One region of the Bacillus sp. AK128 genome, then DNA from elsewhere that is predicted to be linked to it. Evidence: riboswitches for the same ligand, from Rfam matches in the RefSeq annotation. Region 1 holds a riboswitch; each other region holds the start of a gene.
What was found. A riboswitch is a leader RNA that binds a small molecule or an ion and turns the genes downstream of it on or off. The one in region 1 is predicted to bind cyclic di-GMP.
Positions count from the first base shown of each region.

Region 2: another riboswitch for cyclic di-GMP. It lies ahead of M1D60_RS02165 (S8 family serine peptidase); the one in region 1 lies ahead of M1D60_RS21010 (sensor domain-containing diguanylate cyclase).
Region 3: another riboswitch for cyclic di-GMP. It lies ahead of M1D60_RS19135 (putative bifunctional diguanylate cyclase/phosphodiesterase); the one in region 1 lies ahead of M1D60_RS21010 (sensor domain-containing diguanylate cyclase).
Region 4: another riboswitch for cyclic di-GMP. It lies ahead of M1D60_RS21700 (methyl-accepting chemotaxis protein); the one in region 1 lies ahead of M1D60_RS21010 (sensor domain-containing diguanylate cyclase).

Region 1 covers NZ_CP096379.1:4,184,393-4,192,946, reverse strand. The annotation lists gene M1D60_RS21025 (mechanosensitive ion channel family protein) at 1-553, shown strand, start outside; gene M1D60_RS21020 (GNAT family N-acetyltransferase) at 683-1,609, shown strand; gene M1D60_RS21015 (acetamidase/formamidase family protein) at 1,659-2,594, opposite strand; cyclic di-GMP riboswitch class I at 2,940-3,026, shown strand; gene M1D60_RS21010 (sensor domain-containing diguanylate cyclase) at 3,129-4,094, shown strand; gene M1D60_RS21005 (M20/M25/M40 family metallo-hydrolase) at 4,165-5,826, opposite strand; gene argC (N-acetyl-gamma-glutamyl-phosphate reductase) at 6,329-7,366, shown strand; gene argJ (bifunctional ornithine acetyltransferase/N-acetylglutamate synthase) at 7,385-8,554, shown strand, end outside.
Region 2 covers NZ_CP096379.1:481,974-490,527, forward strand. The annotation lists gene M1D60_RS02160 (S-layer homology domain-containing protein) at 1-1,262, shown strand, start outside; cyclic di-GMP riboswitch class I at 1,463-1,553, shown strand; gene M1D60_RS02165 (S8 family serine peptidase) at 1,727-2,659, shown strand; gene M1D60_RS02170 (S-layer homology domain-containing protein) at 2,621-3,925, opposite strand; gene M1D60_RS02175 (hypothetical protein) at 4,173-4,412, shown strand; gene M1D60_RS02180 (Ig-like domain-containing protein) at 4,564-6,648, shown strand; gene M1D60_RS02185 (S-layer homology domain-containing protein) at 6,849-8,554, shown strand, end outside.
Region 3 covers NZ_CP096379.1:3,791,078-3,799,631, forward strand. The annotation lists gene M1D60_RS19135 (putative bifunctional diguanylate cyclase/phosphodiesterase) at 397-2,844, opposite strand; cyclic di-GMP riboswitch class I at 3,076-3,159, opposite strand; gene M1D60_RS19140 (methyl-accepting chemotaxis protein) at 4,059-5,129, shown strand; gene M1D60_RS19145 (response regulator transcription factor) at 6,084-7,187, opposite strand; gene M1D60_RS19150 (3-hydroxyacyl-CoA dehydrogenase) at 7,314-8,207, shown strand.
Region 4 covers NZ_CP096379.1:4,338,703-4,347,256, forward strand. The annotation lists gene M1D60_RS21695 (redoxin domain-containing protein) at 1-5, opposite strand, end outside; gene M1D60_RS21700 (methyl-accepting chemotaxis protein) at 452-2,428, opposite strand; cyclic di-GMP riboswitch class I at 2,593-2,680, opposite strand; gene M1D60_RS21705 (Nramp family divalent metal transporter) at 2,974-4,230, shown strand; gene M1D60_RS21710 (glycerophosphodiester phosphodiesterase) at 4,289-5,059, opposite strand; gene M1D60_RS21715 (ABC transporter substrate-binding protein) at 5,168-6,556, opposite strand; gene M1D60_RS21720 (carbohydrate ABC transporter permease) at 6,606-7,415, opposite strand; gene M1D60_RS21725 (carbohydrate ABC transporter permease) at 7,418-8,368, opposite strand; gene M1D60_RS21730 (ABC transporter ATP-binding protein) at 8,365-8,554, opposite strand, start outside.

The sequences.
Region 1 (8,554 bases):
AAATATTGCTTCTAATTTTATTTCCGGAATTATTCTTTTATTTGAAAGACCTATTAAGGTAGGGGATCGGGTGATTGTAGATGAGATAATCGGAGATGTGGAGAAGATTAACATGCGAGCAACGATTATTAAAACGCTTGATAATGAGCATATCATTGTTCCCAACTCCTATTTTTTAGAGGAGAAGGTTGTCAATCGTTCTTTTAGTGACCCGAAGCTTCGACTTGTTCTTCCGATTGGTGTTGCATATGGAACAGATGTGGAAAAAGTAAGGGAGTTATTACTTGAAGTTGCAAGAGAGGAAAATCTGGCCTCACCCACGGTACTTACAGTTCCTGAGCCTTTTGTGAATTTTGTAGGATTTGGTGATTCTTCACTAGATTTTGAATTATTTGTCTGGATTGCAGATCCAAATCAATTTATTGTTATTAAAAGTAATATAAATTTTAGAATTAACCGTATTCTAGCTGAAAATAATATTGAAATTCCATTTCCTCAACGAGATTTACATATAAAAAGTGTGAATCAAGAGGTGAAGCATACAATTAAATAAACCTTTGAAACGAGACTTGCTATTTTGTAGCGGTCTCGTTTTTGGGTTTAGTATATAAAAAGGGAAATATAGGATATTAATAGAATATAAGGATAGAGTTTTATAATGGTAATCAAGAGAGGGATATCAATGATACAAGTAAATGAAAAGCCATATACAATAAGAAACTATCAAGAAATGGATGCGGAAGAAATCGGTCAGTTTGATTTTATGGGAATGCTAGCATACAAGTATAACCGTGATTACGAACCGAGTAATATATTTTGTGCAGTTAATTCAGAAGGCCATATTTTAGGTGTAGGACACTTAGTACCAGATCAAACATGGTTTTTACTAGTGAAGAATAATGATCCGTCGGATTTTGTTTATAAATTAACGATGGATATTTCCTTGAATTTTAACCAACCATCTAGTGAAAATGTGCTTGAGGAACTTTTTGCACACCTGTTAACAAGAGCAAAGGAGCTAAGAGCAAAATATCCTGATAAAAAAATAAGTGTAAACCATGTTATTTCTTCTGATGATCTAGAAGAAATTGATTTTTATCTTTCAAAAGGGTTTACGATTATTCGAAATCATCTCATTATGAAAAGGGATTTAACGGAACCGATCTCACCTCACCACTTTGCTGAGTCTATAAAAATCTTGAACTGGAAGATGGAATCTGAAGAAGAACAGGAGCGTTATCTAAGAGCCGAGTCAGAGAGTGATAAAGATGGGGTGTCTTGGAGTCTTAACCAGTTGCGCTGGACGAAAGCAGGAGGCGAGTGGGATACGTTCACAGCTTTTGAAGGGGATCAAATTGTTGGAAGTGTGATGACATGGGGATTAGGTGAAAGTAGAAGTGCGACTGAGAGTATTTTTGTTCTACCAAGGTGGAGACGAAAGGGGATTGCAAAAGCGATGATTACTGAAGCCTTGCTTTTCTTGAAAGCCAAGGGAAAGACGGAAGCAACTCTTGGTGTATTTGGAGAAAACCAGGAAGCTATTCCTCTTTATCTCTCACTAGGCTATAAGATGGAAGGGATCAATATAGAATTAGGACTTGAAATATAAATTAGATATAAAAAAAGCGCTGTAAGCACCAGCGCTTTTTTGATGGGTCCTACCTAATTATCCCGTGAGGAAGCATTGCATGAGCACCCTTTACCCCATTTACCACTTGAGTGACTCGTAAATCAACTGCTACACTAGCTAATGCCAAAGCTTCTGCTTTTTCAATGCCATAAAAACTTTGCATGAGTATAACCATCTCATCAAGAGCTGTGGCTGTAGCTTCATTTAAGTCCTCATTAAAGCCAAATGTGATCCAGCCTGTTGGAGTTTTTGCTCTAGGCATGTTTAATTCAAGTTCTTCATGGACAATCAAAGTAATATCAACATGATCCATCGGGCATTCAATCGCCGTTCCAGACACCTCACCATCACCTTGGGCAGCGTGACCATCTCCAATCGAAAATAATGCACCCTCAACAGAAATAGGTAAGAACAAGCTAGTTCCTCTAACTAGTTCTTTACAATCAATATTTCCTCCTGCATACCGTGGAGGAGCTGTTGGAAGAACACCATCCTCAGCAGGAGCAACACCCATCAATCCCATAAACGGCTGTAAACCAACATGGAATGGCTTACCTCCAATCGAACAGGTACCGGTCATCTTAACTTGATCTAATTCCCAGTCCAGTTGAACGGAAGTCGCTTCTACTAACCCTAACTTTTCATTTTGCCAGCTCTTATATCCCCCAGCCCAGTTACGACCATACCAACCTGGAATCAGGTCATTTACTCTGACCTCAAGCACCATTCCTGGTTTCGCTTCTTTAATAGCGATTGGCCCAATGATTGGATGACCTGGACGTTCTTCACCTTCTCGTGAAGTGAAAATCGTTCGTTCTTCTTCCTTTGATTTAGAATATCCCCACTGAATATCAGCCGTTGTTAAATGAAGGGTATCTCCTGACTGAACAGTTATAATCGGCTCGTAGCTTCTGCTAAAGGAACCGTGTAAGTTTTCGTTTTTAAGTTCAATTTTATGAATCAAGTCTGACCACTCCTACATAATTTTATAGCCTCTTATTAGTTCCATATAAGATAAGTAAAAACCTTTATTATTTAGAAAAACGTTTCTCTTATCAGAATGTTGGAATATAAGTTAAGATTTATTCACTGTATATACAACTGGGTGTGCAGAAAATACAGTTTGCGTGCAGACCACTAGGTTATAGAAATACAATAGATAAGGTGAAAGAACTAAAATAGTTAAAAGGTACTACAAACATTCATAAATATACTAAATTTTCCTAATCAATAGGAACATATTCCTGTTTCACTATTGCATATAGGAATATATTCCTATATTATGTAATTAGATAGTTAATTAAATAGACAATGATAAAGGCAAACTCATCGAAAGGTGGGGACGCAAAGCTAAAGGGGCTTAATTTAAACTTGATTATGCCAGCCAGTTACCGATAGAACATCTTCATTTTGCTGACAGATAGACTAATCGGGTTTTAGATTAGTCTATTTTTATTGCTTCTGAAAATTTATGATAGGAAGGCAATAGGTGTAAGATATGGAGATTGTGTATTTATTTATTGGGTTATTTCTAGGGGCAATTAGTCTACAATTCTATAAACATATCATTAAAGCAAAAGTGAAGGAACGTTGGGCTAATGAAAGAAGAATTTATAATTTAGTGGAAAATTCTAAGGACATCATTTATTACTATGAGGTCAAACCCGAGCGAAAATTTAAATACTTAAGTCCTTCTATTGAAACCATGCTAGGAGAAGGACTAGTAGCAGAAAGTCTAAAGAATCCAAATACACCCATTGATTTAATACATCCAGATGATCACGAATTGCTTCTGAATAAGTTTCAAGGCAAACTAGACTATAATAAACCGATTATTCAACGCTGGAGAAATCCACAAGGAGATTACATAGTTTTTGAGGAATATGCAACACCCATATATAAGGATGGCGAAATAGTAGCGATCCAAGGGATTATCCGGAATATTGACGATAAAGTTAAGCTACAGCAGGATCTAGAATACCGTATTTCACATGACTCTCTCACTGGTATATATAATCGAAGTTATTTTGACCAAAGAATGGAACGTTATAATAAAGAATTAGACACAGCAGTAGCCGTCATTTTATGTGATTTAGATGAGTTGAAGCAAATTAATGATACATTAGGACATCGGACAGGGGATTTGTTAATAAAAGAAACGGCAATGCTATTGGATCAGTTTTCAAATCGTGAAACAGTGGTGGCAAGGATTGGTGGAGATGAATTTGCGATTCTTCTAGAAAAAGAAGGGAAGGATCATGCTGAGACGCTTATCAATGACCTAAGAAATACAATTGATCAATATAATAAAACAAGTGAAGCGTTTCAAATTAAAGTTTCAATAGGATATTCCTATAATGATCACTCAATCGGGAATATGAGTAAGCTATTTGTTACCGCTGATGCAAAAATGTATAAAGAGAAAAATATTAAACGAGGATTCCAGTCAGTGGGATCTCGATAGAATTCAGTTACAATAACGCTATACTTCTTATAAACTAAGCCCAACTTTCAATAGGAAAGTTGGGCATTGGCTATTTGTTTAAAAGCTTTTCAATCACGAGCTTTGTTAAATTAGGAACTACTTCTAGCGAGTAGGTTAATTCCATTCGCTCATACTTCTTGTGAGCATCAAATCCATATGGTCCGATGTTGATCACGGGTACATTAATTTCACGGATATCATTGTAATTAACATAGTGCTTCGTCCCCCAGCCAGGATTGTTCATCGCAACAGCTTCTATTCCACTAGGGTCATCACTTAAAGCAACAAAGCTCATATCAGATATATACGGGAAGAAGTTTCTTACCACAATTGGATGCTGGTAACTAGGTTGGATTATGTCAACAGCCTTGTCTAGTGCGCCAATTAATTTTTCCTCAGCCTCAGTTTTTCCACTTAATTCAATCCTAGGTGAATAAAGAGAGGAGTAAAATAAAATCATCGCGGGACGTTTATCCGTCATCCACTTCCACGCTTCTTCTACCACCTTAGCCGCAAACATTCTAGTATCTAAACTTTGATCTAATAGAAGTTGCTCTTTAAAGATTTCCATATGTGCAGTATAGGCATCCCCGTGTTCATTCAATAAGTGTTCATGCATTTCTTCATACGTAAAAACACGTGGAGTCCAGACTAACTCTTTATATGGCTCACCACTAATACTGCAATAGGTATGATATCGTTCTCGATACAATTGGAGGGCATTTTCAAATGCAATATTTGCCTCAGTCTTTAGTTTCTCTAACACATCCTTAGGCGACCAAGAATGGATGAAGAAGTTATAATAAACATAAGCAGAAAGGGCTGTTTGAACCGTATAAGACGGCTTTAAGTCGGTTTGCTTAAGAGAAACCGGTGGGACCGTAGTTTCACCGTAAGCTTCATTGGATAATGAAGGGTTATAATTAATCTGCCTAGTTAATTCAGCTGCTAGGAAATTTGGGTCTAGTCCTTCAAAACATGATCCTACATGAGTCTCAGCTCCAGTAATAAAGAAGGAAGGTAGTAGTTTCCCTACGGTTCCTTTATAAATATAGCGATTTTCATCTCCTTCATATCGAGGGGAGACAAAATCAGCATTAATTGCGCCTATATAATGAAAGTGATGCTCTTCTTTCCAAGCGATTAGGTCCTTTAATGCAGATAAGATACCATGTGATCCATCCTCTTCATCACATTCTGCTACGAACACGAGATTTCCTTTTAGCTCTTCGGGATGCTCGGAATAATATTTTAATAGATAAATATGACTAGCTAAACCACTTTTCATATCCAAAACACCACGGCCAAACATCCACTCATTAGAATGGGCATGTGTCTTTACGATTTCATCATGAAGAGTTTCTTTCTTGATTTCTTCTAGGAGCTCATCAGGATGAATGGCTTGATCTTTTAAATGATTAAAATCCTCAATCCCAACTGTATCCATATGTCCCATCAAAATCACTGTTTCGTTAGACGGGGAACCTCCTTTATGACCCTTAACGAAGGCAAGTACATTGTAACGCTCTTGGTCATCATTAACCGTTTTTGTCATCTGTATATGGCTAGGATTTTCTTTAAAATAAGGATAGGATGAGAGTAAGGTATATAAGGCTCGGGCAATTTCTTTCTCTCCACTTGTGTTAACAATACTTTCTATATGAACTAGTTGTTTCGTTAGAAATAGAACCTCTTCTTTACAATGTAACAAATCTACGACACCCTCTTTAATAGTTATGACTAAAAAGTATCTCAAACCACTGGAAATTACAATAGATAAGATTGGAAAGAACAAAACAACGACTAATTAAGAATTTTTTGATAGGCTGTGTTAAAGTACAGTGTTGATTATTGCAGAGTTGATTGAAGTGGAAGGACGCGAGACTCCTGCGGAAGCAGCGTGACAGGTGAGACCCCGCAGGCGCATGCCGAGGAGGCTCACCGCACGCCCCGCGGAAAGCGAGTGTCCTGCAACGAAAATCAACAACAACCTTTAAAAGACCTTTTGATAAAAAGAAGTAAAGTATGCAAAACAACCAAAATATTAGTCATTCATATAAATATTCATGCATAAACATGAATGGTGGTTTTTATAAAACTATATATTTAGCCTACTTGATGAATATATTCATCTTTTTTTATAAAGTCTATTGCATAAAAATACCAAGGGTATTATAATCATACAATATTAACGGGTTTAGGAGTTGAGTGGTTTGAAGGCTGCTATTATCGGGGGAACGGGTTACAGTGCGATTGAACTTATAAGGTTACTACACCATCATCCTTATGTGGAGTTAAACACAGTAGTATCTCATTCAAAAACAGGAAACGAACTACAAGACATCTATCCACATTTAACGGATGTAATAGAAACGCCATTAGCGGGCTTAGAGCCTGATCAAATATGTCAGCATGCAGATGTTGTATTTTTTGCCACTCCATCAGGAATTAGTAAGGATCTTTTTCCTGAATTTCTTGGTAAAGGAGTAACCTGTATCGATTTATCAGGAGATTTTCGCTTGAAGTCTAGAGAAAGCTATGAGTTGTGGTACAAACACGATCCTGCTGATGAAGAATATTTAAATCAAGCAGTCTATGGTTTAAGTGAGATCTACAAGGAGGAAATAAGAAAGACATCATTTATTTCCAACCCTGGTTGTTACCCAACTGCGACATTACTCGCATTAACTCCTGCTGTTCAACATGGACTTATAAACAATCAATCTATCATTATTGATGCAAAATCAGGGGTTTCAGGAGCGGGCCGAGGCCTATCACTGGGAACGCATTATGGTGAAATTAATGAAAATCTAAGGGCCTATAAGCTTGGTGCTCACCAGCATATACCAGAAATTGAGCAGGTTCTACAAAATGAATCAGGAGAGCCAGTGACGATTTCATTCTCGACTCATTTAGTACCGATGACGAGAGGAATTATGTGTACGATTTATGCAGAGCTCAATGAAATGAAGACAACAAAGGAAATCATTGAATTTTATCAAGCTTATTATGAACACGATCCTTTTGTAAGGATACGGAAGGAAGGCGTTCTTCCGGCTACGAAAGAGGTGTCAGGAAGTAATTACTGTGATATCGGATTTCATGTGGATGAAAGAACAGGCAGAGTCGTAATAGTCTCAGTGATTGATAATTTAATGAAAGGTGCATCTGGTCAGGCAGTCCAAAACTTAAACATCATAAATGGATGGGATGTAAGAAGCGGACTATTACAAGTACCGATGTATCCATAAATAGAGAGGGTGTGCCTCATGCAGGTTGTGGAAAAGGAAAGCATCAAAGTTATAGCAAATGGAAATGTAACAACACCTATTGGTTTTAAAGCGGGTGGTGTACATTGTGGAATTAAAAGAAAGAGATTGGATCTGGGTTATATTTATTCAAATGTTCCAGCGATTACAGCTGGTGTATATACAACAAATTTATTTCAAGCACCTCCTTTAAAGGTCACGCAGGAAAGTATTGAAAAAGAGCAAAAGATTCAAGCAATCCTAGTTAACTCCGGTAATGCCAATGCTTGTACAGGAGAGCAAGGATTACAGGATGCCTATAAAATGCAAAGTCTATTTGCTGAAAAATTAGAAGTCCCTAATCATTATGTAGCCGTCACATCAACGGGTGTAATCGGAGTTCACTTACCAATGGATAAGATTGAAGACGGAATCAACCATGTGCTTGAAGCTGAGAATATAGGTGCTGAATGGTTTGAAAAGGCGATTCTAACAACGGATACAGGCGTGAAAAATGTATGTGTTCAGCTGAACATTGACGGTAAGGTAGTCACGATTGGTGGTGCTGCCAAGGGTTCTGGAATGATTCATCCAAATATGGCCACGATGTTAGGCTTTATTACAACAGATGCAGCGATCAATTATGAGGACTTAACAATGGCCTTAAAAGACGTGACCAATCAAACGTTTAACATGATTACAGTCGATGGAGATACAAGTACAAATGATATGGTGCTTGTGATGGCAAATGGCGAAGCGAAAAATGAGATATTAACTAAAGCTCATCCTGACTGGCCTCTTTTTGTAGATGGGTTGAAAATTGTTAGTGAATCGCTTGCAAAGCAGATTGCTAGAGACGGAGAAGGTGCAACGAAGTTAATTGAGGTTCATGTTGACCATGCGACAGATGTTGAAACGGCAAGAGCGGTTAGTAAATCAGTCATTTCTTCAAACTTAGTAAAAACAGCGATATACGGAACGGACGCAAACTGGGGAAGAATCATCTGTGCAGTAGGTTATAGTGGGCAGCCAATTAATCCCGATAGTATATCGGTGAAGATTGGCCCAATAACTGTAGTTGAAAAAGGTTTACCCTATCCATTTAATGAGGATGAAGCTAAGGAATATTTACAAAATGAGCTTGTCCAGATTTTTATTGATTTACAGCAAGGTGAATCATCTGCAACGGCT
Region 2 (8,554 bases), 1.0 Mb from region 1:
ATACAAAATTAAAGGCATTAGAAGTAAAGAAAGAAGGAGCGGTTATTGAAACACTAGGAACCACTTCGGTTCAAGTTTTTAATGTGTATGCTAATACTGGAATAAAAGCTGATTCGAGTATAGTTATTCCAAAGGTTGTGATTCAAGAAGGAGCAAACGAAGTTACCATTGATGCTTCAGTAAATGAACTATCCGTTTCAACTAAAGAATCGTTTCTACTAAAAGGTAAGGGTAATATTCAGAAGGCAACAATCCTTTCTGATACTCAAATTAATATAGAAACAGCGGGAACGATTGACAAATTTGAAACACGTTCCATTAACTCTAAAATAACATTGGGTGATTTGGCTAAAATAGTGGATTTAATACTCCCAGAAGGAGCTAGAGCAGAAGAGGTTGTAGAAGATTACGAATTGGTTAAAGGTAATATTGAAAAAGTGGGTGGAGAAGCTAGCGCACCAACAATAGAAGTGGAGCCTGGCTCAGGTATATATATATTCAAAGGTGCAGATATCAAGGACGGATTCGTTCATATTCAACAATTCCCTTATACAGAAGAAGATGGCGTTTTTGGGTCCTCTATAAATCCAACCATTGACTATTCAATTAAAAATGGTGAGATTAGAATGGATTTTACTAACTTTGGTGAAGTAACTTTTGAGAAGTATTATTTTACAATTGAAAATTCTGGTGTCCTCTATATTGGAGAATTCACTGCAGATGAAATTCTTAACGGAACAGTAAAAGAAATGGACGTAAGAGGAATGCACACGGTCTTAGAAATATCACATCCTTATACTAATAATGAAATGGAACAAGAATTTATTTCATTACTCCCGGTTGATCGTAGTGGAAACAGTCTCTTTAGCATTCTGACTTATCCAAATACAAAAGTACCGAAGGGTTCTTATCATGTACAATATACAGCAAAGGGTAAGAATGCATCGTATAACTTCCTAGAGAGAAACAAGGATCTTAGTATAAACGGGTTAGTAGACTTTACCTCAAATGAAATTGCAAAGATTCAATTTAACATGTCAACAAGTGGTTATGCATTAGAATTTGTTGCTGCTATACATTCTAACCTGTATGCATTAGGTGCCATGAATGAGTTTGCACCAACTATTAATACTCTTTATTTAACAAAAGGTGAGTATGAGACGATTCGACGAACCTATATTAATCAGAGCGGAGAAAGAAAGGAGTACCTTGGCGAACAAACAACCATCTCTCAAGATTCGACTATTAGTGATAGTGAATGAACTTTAAACTGCTAATTTATACCAGATACTAACCTTTATAGGGCGGTATCTGGTATTTTACCTTTTTTACTAATATTTCTTTCCTTACTAGCTAGTTATTACCATTTTTTAGTCATTTACGAGTAATGCTAAAGTGTTGTTAAATAAAGTTATCTAGTAATTATGTAATAGGTTAATATAACTACAACTTCATATACTTATGTTTTTAATGGCAAACCTATCGAAAGGTAGGGACGCAAAGCTACGAGTCTACGGCTTTTTTTGAAAAGCTATGATCGTCTGGTTGCAAACGTTGAGGAATCTATTTTCTCATTGCAACCTTTATTTCAAGGGTTGCATTTTTTTATTTCGACGAAGGTGGGTAGATTACAACTCAAGAGAATCCCACCTGTTTTTTAAGTCATTTCTTCAATACCATGGTCTTATTCCATTAGTACCTATTAAAGATAGAAGGAGAATTCTTCATGAGCCTAACACATTTTAATGATTTACAACGAAACAAGAAGCTCAAAAAAAGACGGTTATATAGAAAAGTCATTTCATTGGGGTTACTATCTGCTTTACTAGTTTCAAATACTTCAGTATTAGCTAGTGAATTAGCACCAGATTATACAGTAGAAAAAGTAGTGGTGGTATACAAAAATGAGGATGGAAAACAAGCTGTTCTTCAGGAAGGGATAGGAGAAACGAATGAACTTGAAACAATCTCTGCAGTAACTACTACACTCACTGAAAGTGATATAAATAAATTAGAACAAGACCCTAACATTGCATATGTAGAAGAGGAAATAGTATTTAAAACAGTGGGGGATTTTCAAACACAAGCAATCACTAGTGAAGAGTCACAATGGAGTTTCCAAGCCGTAAACGAAAATTCTCAGGCATTTACAGATGGGTATACGGGAACAGGAGTGAAGATTGCTGTTATTGATACAGGTATCGCAGCCCATACCGACTTAACTATTGCTGGTGGTGTATCAACAGTTGATAATACGAGCTCTTATCATGATGATCAAGGGCATGGAACGCATGTAGCTGGAATTATTGGGGCAAAACACAATAATGTTGGTATTGTAGGGGTAGCACCAGATGCTCAAATCTATTCAGTAAAAGTACTCGGGGCAGATGGAACGGGTGTTTCAACTGATATAGTCGAAGGCATTGATTGGGCAATTACAAACAACATGGATATCATCAACCTTAGCTTAGGAACGGACACGGAATCATTGGCTATTAAAGATGCCGTAAATCGAGCAACTAATGAGGGGATTTTAGTAGTTGCAGCATCGGGTAACGATTCTATTCGCAATAAAGGTGCCAGGCACCATCCAATATTTGGGTGGTGCCTGGCACTCTTTTTATTCTACAATATAATTCGTATCCATCGATCTTACTAGAAACACAGCAAATTGTGATCGAGTTGTTTTTAAGTTTGGTCTAAACGTGTTGTCTACTGTATAACCAGTTGTTATGTTAGATGAAACTAATGCATCAATATAAGATTTAGCCCAATGATCATTAGTAATATCTTTAAATGTAGAAGGTGTAGTTCCATTTAATTTTAGAGCAAGCGTTAAAACTTTAGCCATCTGTGCTCTCGTTAAAGGAGCATCCGGATTAAACTTTTCTGCTTTAATGAAGATTCCTGCCTGAGTTAGTTTAGCAATTGCATAATAGGCATCATGTGATTCAGGTACATCAGAGAAACCTGGGTTAGGTGGCACGGATTGTTCTAAAGGAATAACGTTAAGTAGAGCTTTTGCTACATCTGACCTTTTAATCGGTTCAAAAGGAGCAAATTGATTAGCTGTTACTCCGGACATAATTCCTTGGCCAGCTAATAAAGAGATTTCATTATAAGCCCAGTTATCATTTAGAACATCATTAAATTTTGGAGCATTGTTAATAATCATGCTTTTTAAAAATGAATCTGCAATTAACACATACCCTTCCTCAGATGGATGAATATCCGCAGCATTTGGTAAATATGTTGACGGAGAATCATCAAAAAGCCCAAATAATGAAACGAATGTTGCGCCATTTTCTTCAGCAACCTTCTTAATGGCATTATTCAAAGCCATTGTTGCTTGATCGACTTTTCCTTGTTGTGCTTCAGGTAGATAAGGAAATGGATTATAATAACCTGACACATAAACTTCAACATCAGGATTTGCAGCTTTCACTTCAGTGAAAATTTCGTTGTAGTTATCTTGAACAGATTGAATGATCTTTAATACTTCTAATAGATTAAAAGAAATTGTCCCCTTTTCTCTATCAATATTTAAAGCCTTTATTACATCGTTTGCTCCTGCAGTTATTGTCACAACATTAGCATCCTGAAGAGCATCTTTTATTTTTTGCCCATCCACTACTTTGTTGTCCACAAGATCAGTTAATACATTTTCAGTCGTGTAACCTGAAACAGCAAACTTATTAGAATATAATTCTAGTGAACTTTGTGTTTCATAATAATCAGCAATAAAATCAGAAAAGCCCTTTCCAAACGATCTATAAGGAGTTTGCCCTGCTGCTAAGGAATCACCTAATGCTACATAACTAACCGTGTTGGTTTCTGCTTCTGTAGAAGTTGGTGATGCGAACCCACCTAATAATAAGGTGAATACCATGATAAATCCTAATAATTTCTTGCTAAACTTCTTCATCCAATCCCTCCGACTACTTTCTATTTTCTATTCATGTTTTTATTCGAGATAATTTATGGAAATTCCTCTTTAATGAAAAATAATTTTTACCATAATTTTCCTATAATGTATAAAAACATATTAGAAACATGGTGCCAGGCACCATCCATAAATTGTGAATGTAATCATTCCTAGAAGATTGATATAAATATAAGATAATAATAAGTCATAATGATAAAAGAAACTAAAGTGAGGAGGAATCATTTAATTGGACTGGAGACAAATTAGAAGTATGGGTAAACGTAGGTTTGTCATTTTGTCGGGAGTGGTTTTATCTATTCCTTTAGTACTTGATTACTTATTAATTAAGTTCTTAGTGAGTACATTTACAATCAAAATTACTTTGATTGAGTTACTGTTGGTTTGGATAGGTTGTATGTTGATTGGAACTTTATTTTCTTTTTTTAGCTGGAATAAGATGGAGGAAGGTTATTTTTTCAAGAACTAAATTAATGAGTCTGGGTGCCAGACACTATCCAAAAACTGGATGGTGCCTGGCACCTTGTTATATATGCATCCCATAAATTGGCCAACCCTCAGGTGCTGCTAATACGTTATAATCCTAAGGTGAAAAAGCATTATGAAGGGAAGGCAGATAAATGATATTACGAAAATACATTACTATTTTTCTTATATTTATGATTGTTAGTTCCATACTTCCTAGTAATCTTGTTTTTGCAAATACAGGAGCGGGGACAGAGGTACAAGATATTCAGGTTTTAAAACAACCAGAAACGCCTAGTACCCTAGAGGTTAGCGATCAGGACGAAATTATCTCTGGTACTTCGGATCCTGAATCATCTATCACCATAAAAAATGGCGAATTGGTGATTGGAGAAGGCAGTGCGGATGCTTCAGGAAAATATGAGGTACTAGTTACACCACAGCCAGCCAATTCTTTACTAGTTTTATATGCTACAAATTCATCAGGAATGAAAAGTTTTGAACGCACCATTAAAGTAGTAGATATAACAAGCCCTGCTCTTCCAGTAGTTGAGAAGGTTACAAATACTAAAACTACGTTATCTGGAACGGCAGAACCAGGATCGACCGTTCAAATCATAGAGAAAAATAGTTATTTTACTCAGGAAACAGTAGCAACGGAAGATGGGCATTTTTCAGTTGATATTGGTTTAAATCTTTCTGGTAGCGCTTTTGGTATAACTGCTACAGATCAAGCAGGTAATATGAGTGAAGAAATGATTGTAGAAGTAGAGGATGTTGTATCACCTGAATGGGAAACAAAATTAATAAACATTCAAGATATCACCGATCATTTTGTCTCTTTTACTAGTTCAAGTGCAACTGATTTTGAACGACCAGAAGAGGTTAGGTATAGAATTTATTTAAATAATAATCTTGTTATGGACAATATCAGATACCTGATGGAATTTAAACTAACTGGACTAGAACCTTCAACAGATTACTTGATTTCAGTCGAAGCTTTAGATACAGCGGGTAATACATCTGAGCCTTTAGAGGCTGCGTTTAGAACAATGAATCCACCGAAGCAATTTAATGATGTGCAATTGTACACGGAGGAGATTAGCTATTTAAATACCAAAGGTATTATAAATGGCTATCAAGAGGATGATACCTTTAGACCTTCCAATACAATCAAAAGGTTACAGGCAGTTCAAATGATTCTCCGTGAAAAAGGAATTAAAGTCACTTCTTCTGAGTTAAAAGACCCGAATCTTACTGATATGAGGCCGGGTAGCTATGGCTATGAAGAGGTTGCCTTAGCTGTTCAACTTGGGATTATATCTGGTAAAACTGATTCGAAAACAGGTGAAAAGTACTTTGATCCTTGGGGAACTTTAACAAGAGGTCAGATGGCGAAAATTTTGGCAACCGCGTATTCTCTTCATGGTTCGGTGAGTGAACAACCGTTTACTGATATTGAGTATGATTTTTGGGCACAAGATTATATTAATGCTCTACATTACTATCAAATCACAACAGGTTATACAGATGGTACCTTTAGATCCAATTTACCAATCTCTAGACAGCATTTTGCCGTTTTTCTTTCTCGTCACCTAAATGATGACTTCAAACCAAAGTCTTCATTTGATCTAGATAGTATGTTAAGTGATGTAACCGTTGACTCGAAAGCATACGCGAGGCATTCTCTAACACTAACCTATAAGCCTAAAAGAACTTACACTGCAAGTGGATATCAGGATTTATTTAGAGTGTTCTCCCCAATTTCAGGAATTATTTATTCACCTAGCCATTTTGGCTTACCGGGGTTCTATCCTCGAGGAAGGAACGACCATGGCTTTAGTGTTCTAAGTGATAAAAAGGACTTATTAATAATTGTTCGTGGATCCGGTGCAGTGGGAACAGAACAACCAATCCGTTATACACTTTTTCCTATCTGGAGTTTTAGTGGCATAGGTCCTTCTTTCCACTCAGGTGTAAGAATCTATCAAGAGCAGCATATTGCTTTAGCAAGACTGCATACTCTATCAGGAGAAACATATAGCACTGCTCTATCTGGCTCCTTGCAAGTTTATGTAGCAATTCGAGATTACAAAGCTGAATTAGAAGATGTGAATCAACAAAGAGAAAACTGGTTTAAACAAAACCCTGATTACGAAGTGCTAGGAATCAAGATGCCTACTTTCCAACCAGCGATGAAGTTTAAGTTTGTGGATGATATCAAAGAGTATCTTGAATAAAAATGATAATGCGGTGCCAGGCACTATCCATTTACTGGATGGTGCCTGGCACCTTTTCATTGTTTTTCATAACGTTTTAAAGATATTAATCAAACTTAAACCATAATTTTACATACTGTTTACATTGAAATAATAATAGAATGCTAGGGTTAATAATGTAGTTAAAATAATTCATAGTTTAATTTAAAGGAGAGAATTTAATGATTTTAAAAAATGCAAAGGGGATTGTGAGTGTTGCATTAGCTTCGGCTTTAACAATTGGTGCATTTGCAGCTCCATTTAGTCAAACATTTGTAAATGCTCAGACATCTAATATTAAAATCCAGTTAGTAAGTTTAAATGACTGGCACGGTCAAATTGATAAAACAACTACTGTTGATTTAGATGGAGATGGTGAAAAAGAAGCCACTGTAGGAAAAGCCTCTTACTTAGCTACTCATATTAAAAACCAAGAAGCAAAAAATGAAAACACACTAGTGATTCATGCTGGAGATATGATTGGTGGTTCTCCAATGATTTCTTCTACCTTCCAAGATGAGCCAACCGTAGAAATTATGGAAGCAATCGGAGTAGATATTGGGACAGCGGGAAATCATGAATTTGATGAAGGTATAGAAGAATATCTTCGTATGGTTAATGGTGGTGAACATCCAAAAGGTAAAGGTACTGCAGGGTATGATGGGATGAATTTTCCAAATATCATTGCAAATATTTATGATAAATCGACTGGTGAGCTTTTATTAGACCCATATCATATTCAAGAAATTGCTGGAACTAAAATTGGTTTCATTGGTGTTGTAACAACTTCAACTCCAGGCATGGTAAAGCCAGATGGAAATGAGAATTTAGAGGTTCGTGACGAATTAGAAGCAATTAACAAGTACTCAGAGGAATTAGTCGGAAAAGGTGTTGAAGCGATTATTGTTCTTGCGCATAACACGGCAGAAGTAGTAGACGGAGTTATGACTGGTGATGTTGCTGAATGGGAAGCAGACGGTTTACATGAAGAAGTAGACGTAATCTTTGCGGGTCACAATCATAAAGTAGTCGATGGTACTATTAATGATGATGTTGCTGTCGTACAAGCATGGGAATATGGTTATATGTTTGGTGCAGTAGACATCGAAATAGATCCAACTACACATGATATTGTACGTGATAAGACCGTTACAGAATTAGTTTATAACACTCAAGATGTAGAAGAAGATCCGACTGTAAAGTCAATCCTTGATAAGTATGAAGAACTTATCGCTCCGGTAAAGAATGAAGTGGTTGGAGAAAGTTTATACAACTATGATTCAAACCGTTACCCATTTAATGACCGTGCCTATTCTGATCATGCTATTGGAAATTTAATTGCTGATGCAATGGTGTGGTCTATGGATTCTGACTTTGGAATCATGAATGGTGGGGGAGTACGTGCTGGTCTTGATGAAGGTCCGGTGACTTTTGGTGAGTTATATACGATTCAACCATTCCAAAATATGCTCCAAAAATTCACGGTTAATGGTGCAGGTCTTCGTGCAATCATGAATGATCAAATCTCTAGTTATGGTTTAGACTATTCTATCGCTGGATTTAAGTACACATACAAGTTTGACCATGAAGCAAAAACTGGTGAAGTTGTTGACTTAATGCTTCTAGATGGAACTCCAATTGAAGAGGATAAACTTTACACTATAACAACTAATGACTATAGCTTTAAGGCAAAAGGTATGGACAAACTTGCAATTGGCGAGACGGAAATGGGTGACATTGATTCAGATGCTTTAAGAAATTATGTAATGGCTTCGGGTGGTATAATTGATTTGAAACCTGAAGGACGTATCCTCCAAGTATCTGATCGTTTTGATGATGTCCCTTTAAGTGACTGGGCAAATCCTTATGTATTTGATTTAGCTCACAA
Region 3 (8,554 bases), 390 kb from region 1:
GAGTCCTCTATTCCACTGATTTCTTGTCGTTTTGGACTTGGTGCGGACTCACAGTCCTCTATTTAGGCAATCATAGCGAAAATTACTCATTTTTGAGTAAATAGAGGACTCTCGGTCCACTTTGTCGGCATTTTCACCGATTTTACTAGAATTAGAGGACTGAGGGTCCACTAGATTTCGTTACGGACACTGAGTCGTCTATTTCACCGAATTCGAACCGTTCCTCTGGGCTGCAGGTACAGAGTCCCTGTCCCCTCGTTCCACCGCTTACATTGAATTCATTACCTTTATATACAACCATAGGAAGAGAAACGGAATACTGCAAGCTATAACTAATGCAATCACAAGCACTTTACTTTTTACATTGTTTGCCATGAAGTCCACTGCTCCTTTTTTTTATTTAGAAAGTTCTGCTCGAAGTGAACTAGGAGAACCTTCCCCCTGGTATTGCCTAAATGTACTAGCTGGTAATGGTCTACTGTAGAAATAGCCTTGGATTTCGTCGCATTCCCATTCACGGAGAAAGTGTAATTGTTCTTTTGTTTCGACTCCTTCTGCTGTCACTTTGATACCCAGGTTTTTAGCGACTGATACTAGAGATTGGACGATCGCTGCATGATTTTTGTTACTGGCTAGGTCCCGGATGAAGGATTGATCAATTTTAATCCGATCTAGGGGAAACTTAGACAAGTAGGTTAAGGACGTATATCCTGTACCAAAGTCATCCATTGTAATTTGGAATCCAAAGTCTTTTAATAGATTTATTTTTTCTCTTGTTAGTTCTGTATTTTCAATAGCTAAGCTCTCGGTAATTTCTAAATCTATTTTTTCTGGAGGAATGGAAAATTCGTCTATGCTCCTAAGCAAAAATGGAATAAAATTATCTGCAATAAATTGCTTTGGCGAGATATTTACGGATAGTTGAAAGTCCTTCGGGAACTCCTTTTCCCAATCTTTAAATTGTCTTAAGGCTTCTTTCATAATCCAGTTGCCTAATGGGATGATTAAATCGGTTGCCTCTGCTAAAGGAATAAAGTCTCCCGGGCTAACAAAGCCTTTTATAGGATGCTGCCAACGGATAAGTGCCTCTGCACCAACTATTCCTTCATCTCTCGCACTATGCTTAGGCTGATAATAGAGTTCAAATTGTTCTTCTTCAATCGCAATCTTTAATTCTTCGTACATCTTAATCTTCGATAGCATATCTTTTTCTAAGGATGCTTTATATTCTGAATAACTATTTCGTCCAGCTTTTTTTGCAACATACATAGCCATGTCCGCATGTTTAATTAATGTATGATAGTCTTCTCCATCATTTGGATAATAAGAGATTCCAATACTTAATGTGATTTCCTTCTGTTCTTCCTCAATTTTAAACGGTTGTTTCATTGCGGTTTGAATAGCTTCTATCGTTTTCCTCACTTCTATAGTATCTGTGATTTCAGGTATACAAATCAGGAATTCATCTCCTCCCAGTCTAGCAATGAATCCTTTTCGTTCAACTGTATATTGTAGCCTCTTTGTAATAAGCTTGAGCAATGTATCCCCAGCAGCATGACCGAGATGATCATTGATGTCCTTGAACATATCCACATCAATAATGACAGTCGCAAACGGTAACTTCTTGTTAATTTGGTCTTCCACTTCTTTATAAATTCCTCTTCGATTTAAAAGTCCAGTAAGCTCGTCATGGTAAGCTAGGTAGTTCACCTTCTCTTGGACTTTATTTTGTTCCGTTACATCCTTAACGATTGCATAGATACCTGTAATGGAATCATCTACTTTTATTTGCGTTGCTGTTACATTTAGATTGACTAACTGCTTGTTCTTATTAAGGATAAAGGTTTCAAAACTAACACTGCTCCCTTTTAAAATCTCATGAAGAAAGGTAGTCAATTTTAAAGTTTCCTCTTGGAACAATAAATCCCTTATATTCAACTTAAGAATTTCTTCTAAGGTGTAGCCGGTTAAAGGTAGCGCGGAAGGATTTACTTCCTTAAAATTTCCTTCCAAATCTAAATTAAAAATAGCATCTGGATTGTATTGAAACAAAGAGCGAAACTGCTGTTCATTTATGTTGAGTCTCAAATTTTGATTCTCAAGCATACCATGCTGGTAAATCATTTGGTTTTCAATATAGTTAACCGTGATGATAAACAATAATATTAAGCTAGTGATAGCAATAATTGTCACCGAGAAATTTATATTTTGATAAAGTCCTTGTATAAACATATAAAGAATCGAACCAAATGAAATACTAAAAATCGTAAAAAATAAAGAAGTTTTTGTATAAGTTAAACTCCTATTAATCATTAATCGATCAATATGAAGATGTTCAAATATCCTTGCTATATTATAAATGGAAGTCGTTAATAGGATGACCACATAAAAAACATACTCACTATTAATATCAATGGAAATAGAGTACACTTCTTCAATTAAATAAATAATATAAAACAATATAAAGGCAGCAACACCAATACTTAACATTAAATAAGGAAGGATGCCTTTCTTCTTATTCGTTTCAATTTTAGAAGGCTTTACGGCAACTTTTCCAATACCACTTAAGAGAAGAAAACTAATGAAGCAAAATAAGAAGGTGTAAATACCATTTTTAAAAGTAAGCATTAAATTTTCATTTGATAGTTCAATGATTTTATTACCTAGAAGGGCCATATATGGAATGATCGTTATAATAAACCCACATATAGTAGCTAAAATAAAGGTATATAAAATCTCAGGCATTTTCTTCCCAGCAGAAGAGTTGGTTAAATGCATATTCATATTCAGCAATGTAACGCATAGAATGCAGCATAAACTTAAATATATGACTAGGTTAAACATTGACTCGCTCCTATCTTCGGCACAAAACAATACTTTACTTCTTCTCCTCGCAGATGCGCACCTTCAGTCAAGTCAATTTCACACCTCAAGATGATTGGTTATAAGCTGCTTATGTCAAACTCTATATTCTTCATTCTTAGTTCAACTTCATATCTTATGGGAACTGGTAAAAAAGTCACAAAAAAAGGTGAACGAGAAGAATCTCATTCACCTTTACAGGTCGATCTATTCTTCGGTAGCCAGGCTACCATAGTATAAACCGTAGGTCCTTGGGCTTTGCGTCCTTGCCTTTCAACAAGTTTGCCTTTATCAATCTAGTAAAATTATACCATAAGTTCACTAGGATTGAGGTGTTCATTCGACATTTTTTACATAGATTTAATATAGGGAGTGACAGGGATCTTTCGGAATCATCAGAGAATGAGTAGTCTTTTTATAAAAGATGATTTACTTCAAATAGAAGCATGAACTAATAAAACGTAATCCCCATACAGACGAGATAAAATTAAAGTAACTATCGAAATTTGTAAATCTATGTCGATATAATAATGTATATTTTATCACACCAGGAGGATCTCATGAAAAGACTAGATATGAATATTAGAACATTGTTAAGAGGAACAGCCATTGTAATAATGATTTTATTTGCTTTTACTGGATGGAGTCTATACTCACTTTTTACAAGTATAGATCAAGAAGAACAAGCACAAAAGGTGGACAAAGAGATTGCAGCGCTAGTTGTAGAGTTACAAGGAGCCTCTGATTACTTGACGAATGAAGTTAGAGCATACACTCAATTCGGGAAAAGGAATCATTATGATAATTATCGGACAGAAGTGAACAAGACTAAGACAAGGGAAAAGGTTGTTAACCGACTACAGGAATTAAAGATACCTAAGGAACTGTTAGACCTTGTCGAGCAGGCTGCTGAAAACTCAAATGCTTTAATTGCATTAGAGGAAAAGGCCATGGCAGAAGTTGAGAAAGGTGATTTAGATCGTGCTAGGTACATAGTTTACAGCAATGAGTACGAGGCTGGGAAACAATTTATTGCCGAGCCTTTAAATGAGTTTAAAGAGAAGCTTGAGAAGTGGACTGCAAGCCAGGTTGCTAACGCCATCAACCGTGTTGATTTGGGAATAGCAGGGCTAGTTATATCTTCTCTATTAGTATTAATTGCAATAATTGTTACATTTGTATTGCTATTTATGAAAATGAAGCCACTTGCGTCACTTACTGCATTTGCTGAGCAAATAGCAACAGGAGATTTAAATATTCAAGTGACTCAACCTAAATCAAAGGATGAAATTGGTCGATTAACTCTTTCCTTCATTGCAATGCATGATAGTCTTAGAAATCTATTATTCTCTGTAAATCAGGCAAGTGAAAATGTTGCAGCATCATCACAGGAGCTTCTAGCTAGTGCTGAACAAACAACGAATGCGACTCAACAAGTAGCCACGTCTATAGATGAAATATCGAGTGGTGCTGATGTACAATTAAAGCAGGTTCAAGAAAGTAATCAAGCTTTAGACGAGGTTGCCAATGGAATTCAGCTTATTGCAAACACCTCATCTGCTGTAGCAAAAGCTTCTGAAGAAACGACCATTAAGTCTGAAGCTGGTACAAATAGTATCCACGAAGCTGTTTCACAAATGAAGGCCATCGAAACTAACGTGAATACAACGGCAAAATCGATTCAAACCTTAGATGAACGTTCCAAAGAAATAGAAAAGATTGTAAGTGCCATTACTAATATTTCTTCACAAACAAATCTTCTAGCTCTAAATGCAGCAATAGAAGCAGCAAGAGCTGGAGAACACGGAAAAGGATTTGCGGTTGTAGCAGATGAGGTAAGGAAACTAGCAGAAGAATCCAATCAATCGGCTCAACAAATCACTCAGCTTATTCAATCGATCCAGTCAGACACATTATCCACAGTTGAACAAATGAAAACTGTAACAGAGGATGTCGTTACTGGAGTAAGCATTATCGAAAAAACAGGATTTGTCTTTGAAGATATTTTAAAGTCTGCTCAAAATGTTGCTAATCAGGTTGAAGAGGTATCTGCCGTATCAGAACAAATGGCAGCAAGTGCAAATCAAGTAACCCAATCATTTGAGTCAGTAAACGAAATATCTGAAAATGCTACAGCAAGAACACAAACTGTTGCCGCATTAGCAGAAGAACAAACAGCCTCAATGGAGGAAATCTCTGCATCAGCAGAGACTCTAAGCAAACTAGCTCAGGATTTACAAGAACAAGTGAATAAATTTAAATTTTAGAAGACCGGGGGACGGTTTGAGACCAGTGAAAAAGTAGACATTTCTGATATGTAAACTATTTTTCGGGATCAAATATGTCACCTAGTATAACAAACGAGCCTTAGAATCAATTCAAGAGGCTCGTTTGTTTATATACTTATCCCAGGCTCGGACGGTTCTACTGGTAACTACACACCCCAGCTAGAGTTTCACAAAATGAAGCCATATAAGGGACGTAAAAAGTTACACTGAGGGGCCTCCTAGAATTCGGTGCGGACACTGAGTCCTCTATTCCACTGATTTCTAGTCATTTTGGACTTGATGCGGACACTGAATCCTCTATTCAGTGCAATTACAGGGAAAATGACTTACTTTTAACCAAATAGAGGACTCTCTGTCCACTTTGTCGCCATTTTCACCGATTTTACTAGAATTAGAGGACTGAGGGTCCACTGGAATCCGGTGCGGACACTGAGTCCTCTATTCAGTGCAATTACAGGGAAATGACTCGTTTTTGACCAAATAGAGGACTCTCGGTCCACTTTGTCGGCATTTCCACCGATTTTACTAGAATTAGAGGACTGAGGGTCCGCTACAATCCGGTGCGGACACTGAGTCCTCTATTTCACTGATTTCTAGTCATTTTGGACTTGATGCGGACACTGAGTCCTCTATTCAGTTAAATTACAGGGAAATGACTCGTTTTTGACCAAATAGAGGACTCTCGGTCCACTTTGTCGGCATTTCCACCGATTTTACTAGAATTAGAGGACTGAGGGTCCGCCTAGTCTTACCAATGATAATCAATCCATTGCACAGCTCATGGATGACACTACTCAAAAAGCAGAATCAATCATAAAATAGATTTTTCAAGTATAAAAATCTGTAAAAATCAAGGAAAGCGCCTGTTTAACATACAGTCGCTTTCCTTTTTATTATAGATTTTTTGCTATTTATACTAGCCAGAGCTAGGATTTAGTCAATTAACCCCATTCGAAAAGCCATCGTAATAATTTGAGTTCGATTTTTGGTTTTTAGTTTAATCATCAATTTTTGAATATAATCACGAATTGTAAACTCACTTAAAAACATCAGCTCCGCCATTTCTTTGTTACTGTAACCTTCTGATAAAAGATGAAGAATTCCTAATTCCTTTTCTGAAAGATCTAAGTGATATTTTACACCCACTCCCAATTGTTTACGAGCTAAATACATTCCCATACGGACCCCAACTTGTTCTAGTACATCTAGTTTTATTTTTGAACAATCAAAAGTTTCTCCTTGTTGGTCTAACGTTAACCAACCATACAACTGTTTTTCAAATGTAATTGGAATGAAAATGATGGAAGATAGATTAAATAACTCTATTGCTGCTTGTTGTACATAAGGCTCAGGCTTTCTTAAAAATAACGGCTTCTTTAACGAGAATACTGGTTCTGATTCAATTTTACCTCGCAGTAACTGTACCTTTGGTAATTCTTCACCAATGGCTCCTGAAAACTCCTTTAACCAAGGATTATAACTTAAGAATATACATCTTTTAAAATGAAAGATGTCTTCAATTTGTGTTAGGAGGTATGGTAAATCCTCCGTACCATTACACTGAATAAGAATTTCACTAAGTGCATCTAACTTGTCTGTGTATTTCTGTTTTTCCTCAGTGGCATTAGGTGGGTCCTCAATCCATTTCAGATATAAAGTAGTTACCATTCTAAGCAACTCATTATGGAAAGAAAGTAATTCTTCTTCATAATGATGACGGTGTTGAGATAAGACACTTTTGAATGACTCAAATACGATGTCTTGAAATATATTTGATTTTGTAATGGGCATTTCTTTACTGTGCATTTGTACCCAATAATGTAAAGCATCCTCTTCAATTTCTGTATTTTTCATCTGTATCATTAAGAACGCAATAAATGCAGAAATGAACTGACGAAGTTGCTCCTTCTGGGTTTTATCTATGTCAGGGTTATTTTCCAGTCGTATCAATGAGTTCTTCAATATTTCAGAGCGGTGTATCTTATAAAATAGGAGATATTGAAAGTCAATTTTCTTCATTATTTTACCTACATTCATATAATTTTTCACACCTTAATTACCTATGTTTGTACGTATATTATGCCACGATAGTATTATAGAATAAATAGTGGAAATAATAATTTGAGTATTATTATTGATTACATATGTAAAGGAGAATAACCTATGAATTTTAAAAACATTATGGTTGCAGGTAGCGGTGTCTTAGGAAGTCAAATTGCCTTTCAATCTGCATTTTTTGGTTGTAATGTAACCGTTTACGATATTAATGAGGATGCAATTAAGCTTGGAAAGGATCGTATAACAAAATTACAACCTGTATATGCTGACTATTTTAACGACGAAGCGAAAGCAAATGCTGCGCTGGAAGGGATCTCATTTAGTTCTGATTTAGCTGAAGCAATGAAAGATGTCGATTTAGTCATTGAAGCTGTACCTGAACGTGTTGATATTAAACAAGACTTCTATCAAAAGCTGGCAGCTGTTGCACCTGAAAAAACAGTATTTGTATCAAACTCTTCCACCATGCTACCAAGTCAATTTGCAGAGTTTACTGGCCGCCCAGAAAAATTCTTAGCGCTACACTTTGCAAATTCAATCTGGCAAAACAACACTGCTGAAATTATGGGGCATCCAGGAACTGAACACCAATATGTAGAACAGGTAACTGAATTTGCACGTTCTATCGGGATGATTCCATTTGTCCTAAAAAAGGAACAACCAGGTTATATCTTAAACACATTATTGGTACCGTTTTTAAATGCAGGGTTAACTTTATGGGCAAAAGATATTGCTGACCCACATACGATTGATAAAAACTGGATGATTTCAACTGGTTCACCAAGAGGTCCATTCGGTACTTTAGATATTATCGGCATGGAAACACCTTATAATTTGAATAGAGCACGCGCCGAATTAGATCCAGCTTATGGCGTAATTGCAGACAAATTGAAGTCTGAAATGATTGATAAAGGAAAAATGGGAGCAGCTACTGGAGAAGGCTTCTACAAATATCCAAATCCAGAATACATGGATCCAAAATTTTTAAAACAAAATTAATCTACTTAGACTAACCCCTTATAAAATAACTTGGGGAAGATCCTAATGAACGAAGCAGCTTAATATAATTCAGAATTTCTGATCTAATTTAATATTTTTATCCTTACAAATAATCCTACTCAATAAACTACTCTGAGTAGGATTATTTTTTTTGCATGGTGACTTTTTTACCTCCGAAGTCGAGTATTGAATTCAGTGGTTCCTTTGTCTATTATTGCTCTTTTTTTAGATAACCCCAGTCAATCATTCTACTAGTGAAATGCTTATTAGTGATACTAATCCCTGTGATGCACCCAAAATGAGTTTCTTAGCTCTCTTACGTTTGATTAATGGAAATAAGCGGAGTG
Region 4 (8,554 bases), 150 kb from region 1:
ATCATTCTTCACCTCACTCTATCTAAGAGGTAGTATATGTTTAGGTTTTTGTCCTATTGAGCCTAATTCGGTGTATTTTTCATGTAGGTTGTTATGACCTGGAGTGAAAAGATATCCCTAATTTGTTCTTGTTGTGTTCACATCCAAATACTGTGGTTAGAAGATAAGGTTAATATTAGGTCACCAATTGAAGAAACAACAATATATTTACCAATACCCATCCAGCAACTTTGTATAGTCCACAATGTCACTTTGCCTCTACACATCATGAAAATATATAAACTGAATAAGAGCAATGGCTAAATAATCTACATTTAATCATTCATTTCCTGTTCGTACCATCGTCATGTAATTCTTGTATTGATTTTTAATACAAAAAAACCCTCTTCTAGAAATTAAGAAGAGAGGAAATCTATGCTCTTATATTGAACCAAGGACCGCCCTTAATCCTCTAAACCTTAAAACGTTTAAGCAAACCTTTTAATTCTTCAACGAATTGAGCAGTTTCTTCTATTAAAGTGGTGATATCATGGATTGAATGTAACTGTTCTTCTGATGAAGAAGCAACTTCACTAATATACTTAGTAGATTCTTTAAACTTCAAGGAATTTTCTTTAATTACTTTTTCTACTTCTTCTACCTTAGAAAGTAAGTGGTCGATTTCTCCAAATATTTTCTCTACTTCAAATGATGATTCTTGCGACAAATGGTAGACAGTCTTTAAACTTTCATTTACATCTTTTAAGTTCTCCATACCCCCGCCAAATTGATTGGTACCAGATTCAATCTGCACTACTGCGTCTTTAGTCTCTGCTTGAATCACATTCACAAGTTTTGATATTTGTTTAGCTGAATGAGCGGATTGCTCTGCTAATTTTTGAACTTCATTAGCAACAACAGCAAAGCCTTTTCCGTGCTCACCTGCTCTAGCTGCCTCAATCGCAGCATTCAAGGATAATAAGTTTGTTTGTTCCGTAATATTTGTAATGAGGTGAACGATATTTCCGATCTCTGAGGAGCGATTACCTAATATTTTCACCGTATCAGTTGAATTTTTTAAAGAATCTTGTATATCTGACATTTGATTCAATAATGAACTGATTTTATCATTTGCTCTTTCTGCCTCTGTAAATACATTTTTAGTTTTCTCAGACACTAGTAAGGAATGATCTTTAATCTCCTCGACACTTTTGGTAATGTCCGTGATTGAGTCTAAATTCTTATGGTTTCCACCTTCTTGTGTCTTGGAAATTTCGGCTGCGGTTTGAACATTATTTGTAACAACCCCTGATAGCTGAACCATTTCTTCTGCATGGTTGGTTAAGAATGTCGTATTATCGGCAACTACTTCCCCTTTTTGAAGGATCCCACCAATCAAATCCTGCAAGCTATCGAGCAGAGAATTAAAGTTACTCGCTAATTCTCCAACCTCATCTTTTCTATTAATTGTTAATCTTTGTGTTAAATCCCCTTCATTATTTACTAGCTCTTTAATTTTTCCGTTAACCTCTTGAATAGGTTTTATTAATCTTTTGTTGACAATATAACTTATGACGGCACTTATAATAATAAATATCACGGTTATTATTACAAAGTATTGTAATAAGGAGTTCGCATCCGCATATGCCTCGTTTGTAGGAACTGAAATCATAATTCCCCAATCCATTTCTGCTGCTTTACTATAAAAAATTAAATTATTCTCTCCATTAAAGTTTGTTTCAATTACACCGGTCTCACCATTTATACTATTAGTAACAACTCCATCCAAATCACTATTTTGATAATCCGAGATCTTCTTAGAAAGAATATCCTCTTTAGATTGTCCGGCAACAATGGTTCCATCGTTTGTAAAGACAGTCACATACCCACTGTCTCCCAGTTTTATGTTAGAGATAATGTTAATTAAACTATCAATCTGATTTCCTCCTGAAGCTACTCCTACAACCTCACCATTATATCCATAAATGGGTGATGAAGATAAAACGATTGGTGCTCCATTTAAGCTTGGTGTTGCAGAAGGAACTGGATCATATGTTTTGGTTACTTCATTCATACCACCCTGAAAATGTTCAAATTCACTAACTGGTATTTTAGCTCCACCTAAGTAAAGGAACCCTTCATGGTCCATAAATCCAAAAGCATCAGGGTTTTCCATTCTCTCTGCTATTCTAATTCCTAAATCATCCGCTTTTTTAACATCTTGAACCTTTAATTCATCTGCTTCAGCAATGTATTGCATGATATCTTGTTTCCCTTTAATCCAAATATCAATATTTGCTGTTACTGACTGGAGTTGACTAAAGGCTTGATCTTCAAACCTTTCATATAAGAAGTCCTTTGCTTTCATATAACCAATAGCGGACAGGCAAATCAAAGAAATTGTAATTAATAAGCTGATAACTAATGTATTTTTGACAACCAATTTCATAAGTCACACTCCATGTTGTTATTTCATCCTTAGGTAACACCCTATAAATATTTTTTCACCATTAGCTTCTAAGCAAGTAAAGAACTTAGTGATATTCTCTATCAAACTCCTTTATCAGCGCATTAAAAAACCACCTAAAAAAGGCGGGCATTAATCCAGCTTTTTTCGGTAACCCAGCCACCTTTGCAAATGATTGCATTAGGCCTGTAGGCTTTGCGTCCTTACCTTTCGATAAGTTTGCCATTATCGTTAGACTAGTTTTATTTTACTAGGATAATTGTATCAGTTTTATTTATGTTTTTCTACGATAATATTAAATTAAATGAATGATGTAATAACCATAACTAGAATAGCTACATTTCAAATTTCTGCATTTCTTGTTAGATAAATATTTTTCTAACTATATTGATTTTTCTCAAAAAATAATAAATAATTATCCTAGTAAAATAAGGAAAATAATGGTTAAAAGTGATCTATAGATTCCATTTAGATTATAAATAGATTATTTTTACTTACTTTATCAAATAAATTTAAGGGGGAATAACATGCTGCAAACAAATAAACCAGCAGAACAAAATCTTGATTTAAAAAAGTCTTCCATATTAGGGCCCGGGTTAATTGTTGCCGCTACCGGAGTCGGTGCAGGTGATCTAGTTGCTGCTCTAGTAGCTGGTACAAATTATGGATTAGTATTTCTTTGGGCAATTCTAATAGGGTCTATTCTAAAATTCACTTTAAATGAAGGGGTTGGCCGCTGGCACTTAACAAGTGGGAAAACGATATTAGAAGGCTGGCACATAATGGGTAAATGGGCAACAGGCTACTTTGGTGTATACTCTATTATTTGGGGCTTTGTTTATGGGGCTGCCGGTACAGCTTCCTGTGCTCTAGCAATGGCTGCATTATTCCCTCAACTTTCGCTAACTCAATGGGCTATAATCCATGGATTAATTGGATTTATCTTGGTCTGGTGGGGGAAATATAAAACGTTTGAAAAAGTAATGAATGTGTTGGTCGGACTTATGTTTATTACAGTTGTTGGGTCTGCATTACTAGTCATTCCACAACTAAATGATATTTGGGGGACTGCTGTACCGACACTTCCAGAAGGGTCTTTATTATATGCACTCGGATTAATCGGGGGTGTTGGCGGCTCTTTAACAATGGCTTCTTACGGCTATTGGTTACAAGAAAACAAATGGACAGGTCCATCGTTTATCCGTGCCGTTCGCTATGACTCCGCGGTTGCGTATATCGTTACCGGATTATTTACCATCTCACTGCTTATATTAGGGGCAGGGCTATTGTATGGTACAAATGTTGATATAAGTGGAGAAAAGGGATTAGTAGAGTTTGCTTCAATACTAGGAAACGAGCTCAATCCAGCTGTTCGCTATTTATTCCTTATTGGATTCTGGTCTGCATCTCTAACCTCTGTCCTCGGAGTTTGGAATGGTGTTCCTTATTTATTTGCTGACTTCATCCGAACCATTCGTCACCAAGATATTAGTAGGGAAGATTTAAGTAAAACAAAGGCATATCGTTTCTATGTACTATGGTTGACTTTCCCTCCTATGTTATTACATTTTATTGGGAAACCAGTTGGATTAATTATTGCCTATGGGGCATTAGGATCAATCTTTATGCCTTTTCTCGCCATTACTTTAATCTATCTATTAAATAAAAAAGAATATGTTGGTACGATTGATCGTCATCAGTCAATATCGAATATTGGACTAAGCGTTAGTATTTTGTTATTCATCGTTTTGACCATTAATGAATTAAAAAATATGTTCCTATAAACCTTAAGGGGACGGTTCTCTTACTTCCAAATGAAGCAATGAACTGTCCCCTTTAGTGTTACACACCAAGATTTATTGATTCTTTTCTTCTAAGTAAAGCAATTGCTCTTTCTGGATAGTCTGTAATGATCGCATTGACTTGTAGATCAAGTAACCGCTGAATTTCTTCAGGCTCGTTGACTGTCCAAATCCGAAGCTGATCACTTAGTAACCTTATTTGTTGTGCTAATTCAGGTCTTGTCATAATAAGCTGTTTGTTTATATGTAATGCTTCCAATTGTAAAGTTTGTATATAATCATGGGGTAGAGAGATTGCATCATTTAAAAGCCAAGCAATGTTTGAATCTGGGTCTATTTTTTTCATTCGTAGGAGTGAAGGCAAATGGAAGGATGAATACACAACCTTGCGACCATTTCCGTATTTCTTGACTATTTCATGAACCTTCTCCTCAATTCCTTCATAAGGAACCGCATAGGTCTTTAACTCAATATTCAATTCTATGGGGTCGGCAGCTAATAATTCCAGAACTTCCTTTAGTGTTGGAACCCGCTCTGTGTCCCACTCTTTGTCGTATTCAGTCAAATAAGTAAATGGGCTTCCTGCACTAACCTGCTTAATTTCTGCTAAAGAAAGATCCTTAATCCACCCTGTACCGTTTGTAGTACGTTCAAGTGTTTCATCATGAATGACTACCACTTCACCGTCTTTTGTCAGATGAACATCTATCTCAAGACCATCAACACCTTGTTCAATTGCTTTAGAAAAGCTTAGTAACGTGTTTTCTGGATAGGTGCCTTTTGCTCCGCGGTGACCATAGATTTTTGTCATACAGATCCCTTCCTTCTTATAGTTTACCAGTATCTATTCCTTACTCTACGTCAATCATGTAAAAAAGAAAAGCATGGTTATCCCATACTTTTCTCTTGTGGTAGTACATTACTTCCCTCTCGCTCTGTTAGCTTGTTCAATTGCTCTATTAAACTGATCTACTGCAGTTTGATAAGCTTCATCAACATCCCCACCATTATATACAGACTCAAGTGCAGTTTCCATCACTTTACGACCTTGAGGTAGCATATCCATTAAAGCACCTTGTGTTGCAGCAGATGATTTTGTTGCTTGTAATTGTTCTACTGTTACTTGTAATTGTGGTTTTTCAGCCCAAGCATCTTTCACCAATTGTTCATCATAAGCAGCTGGGTTAATAGCAAAATATCCTGTTCCAACATGCCATTTTGCTTGTACTTCAGCAGTTTGAAGGTACTTCATAAATTCCCAAGCAGCCTTTGTTTCAGCTTCAGGCTTTCCATCGATCATCCATAGACTTGCTCCTCCGATTACTACTCCTTCACGTTCCTTCTCTTCAGGGTGTGGAAGGAATGCAATCCCTACTTCAAATGGAGCATTGTCAATAACATTTCTAGCACTTGCAGATGATTGGATAAACATTGATACATCTCCAGCTAAAAATCCAGCAACCATGTTATCACCATTTGTACCGTAGTTAGCAAAAGTACCATCATCCGTCATACGTTTTACCCATTCAAAAATGGATTTTCCTTCTTCTTCTGTCCAACCAATTTCAGTTGGTGTATCGCCACGACCATTTTCGTTATTTAATAATAATGCGCCTTGGTTTGCTAATAATTGCTCCCATAACCAACCATAAGCTTGAAGAGCAAAACCTTTCATTTCTGGGTTAGATTTCACAATTGCTTTACTTGCTTCTTCTACACCTTCATAAGTTGCTGGTGCTGCTTCAGGGTCTAGACCTGCTGCTTTAAACGCATCCTTGTTATAGTACATTACCGGTGTAGAAGAGTTAAATGGCATTGAATAGAACTTATCATCTAATGAATAGTAATTAATGATGTTTTCTTCTAATCCACTCATATCATATCCATCTGCATCAACAAATTCTTGAATTGGAATAATGTTTCCACTATTGATCATGGACATTGTACCAATTTCAAACGTTTGAATCATTGTAGGTGCACTGTCAGTTCCAGCAACCGCATTAAACTTTGTTAATGATTCATCATATGTACCTTGGAATTCAGCATTTACTTGAATCTTATCCTGAGATTTATTATAGTCTGCGACAATTGCATCTAGGGCTTCTTGACCTGCTCCACCCATAGAATGCCAGAATGTTACGACTTGCTTTTCGTCACTTTCTTCTGATGCTGTGTTTTCAGAGCTTGTATTCTCTGTACTTTCTGATGCTGTTTGAGTTTCCTCACCAGAAGTCGTTTCCCCTCCACCAGAACATGCAGCTAAAAGTAATGCCATACCTAATGCAAGAATCGTCATGAGTTTCTTCATTTTTTCTTCTCCCTTTATTCATAGTTTGTATAATTTAACGAAGTAGCTGTTATTTTACAGCCCCTTCGGTTAAACCTGTTTGTAATTTCTTTTGACCTAAGAAAAGTAGAATTAGTGTAGGGATAATAACAATGACAGCACCTGCCATAATGACACCCCAGTCGTTTAATTGTTCTTGTGACTGCAATTGCCTTAGTCCAATTTGGACCGTTCGAACTGTATCATTTGTGGTAGCTAGAAGTGGCCATAAGTACATGTTCCACGATGTTAAAAATCCATAAATCCCTAACGTTACTAAACTAGCTTTTGAAACAGGTAATACGACTGTTAGGAAAAATTTAAAATCACCGATACCGGCAATTTGACTTGCTTCTCTTAATTCTTTTGGAATCTGCTTAAAATTTTGACGTAACAAGAAGGTTCCAAATGTTGTTGCGAAAAAAGGTACTGACAAACCAGCATATTGATCAATCCAACCTAAATCTCGAATGAGGTGAAAGCTTGGTATAACAGATACCTCAAATGGAACCATCATGGTTGCAATGAATAAGTAGAATAGCAAGTCTCTACCTTTGAATTCCAGAAATACGAAAGCATAGGCTGCTAGACTTGATAACAATAGTTGCCCCAGCGTAATTGCTATTGAAACTACTAAACTATTAATTAAGAAGTTAATTAACGGAAAACGCTCAAACGCTGCCACATAATTATCTAAAGATAGCGTGGTAGGCATACTAGCCGTTAAAATATCCTGGTTGGTCATAAAGCTCATCATAATGGCCATGAGAGCAGGACCAGCTAAAAGTAAGGCTGAAACAATCAGCAATACATAAAAGGTAATCTTCCTTCCAATTGGCATCATCATTGATAATGAACCTTCCTTTCACCAAGCTTAAATTGAAGTGCTGTCATCAATAAGATTAAAATGAATAACACTATTGCCTGGGCACTGGCCGATCCAAACTGGTAATTCACAAAAGCCTCTCGATAAATCGAATACACAATTAAATTAGTTTCATTTGCTGGTCCACCTTGAGTTAAAATATCAATTTGACCAAACGTTTGGAATGCATTGATAATCGATACCGTAATGACAAAAAATAATGTTGGAGAAAGCATCGGAATGGTAATTCTTCTAAGTTGATAGAAATAACCAGACCCTTCAATATCAGCACTCTCATAAAGTGAACTATCAATAGACTGTAGCCCACCTAATAGAATTAAAAAAGTAAACCCTATATTCATCCAAATGGTCGTAATGGCAATGGCGAACATTGCCCACTTTGGATCCGTTAACCAGCCAATTGATTCAAATCCAAAGGCTTCCACAATTTGATTTAATAACCCCATCGTTGGATTAAACAAATACAGCCAAAAGACAGAAGCTGCCGCAACTGATACTCCCATTGTGGAAGAGAAGATCGTTCGGAAAAAGCCAACTCCCTTTAATTTTTCATTGGCAATCACTGCTAAAAATATGCTGATGATAATCGTTGCTGGTACCGTATAAAGTACAAATAGGAAGGTGTTCTTTATACTTTTTAGAAAAATAGGATCGGTAAAAATATATAAATAGTTTTCTAAACCTACAAAAACGGTTGTCGCCCCTTTTGCATCAGTCAGAAAGAAGCTCAAGTAAATGGTCCTAAACATTGGATAGAACACAAAAGCACCGAATAAAATAATCGAAGGTAGTAAGAATAATAGACCTTTGAATAAACTAGTGATTCGCTTTTGCTTTTTAGCTTGCTCGAATTGAACAGCAAATGTTTCTTCAGATTCGATTACTAGACTTGGATTACTCATACTCATATCGCAACAACCTCTTGTCTTTTTCCAAGTTCAGCTGATTTGAGCAAATTCCCCGTATCTCCATCGAAGAATAATAAGTATTCAGGCATTATTTTTACAGGTACTTTTTGACCATATTGGATGGTCCATTGTCCAGGCCATTTGGCTGTCCATAGTTCAGAACCAACGTCAAAGGCAATAGAGGTC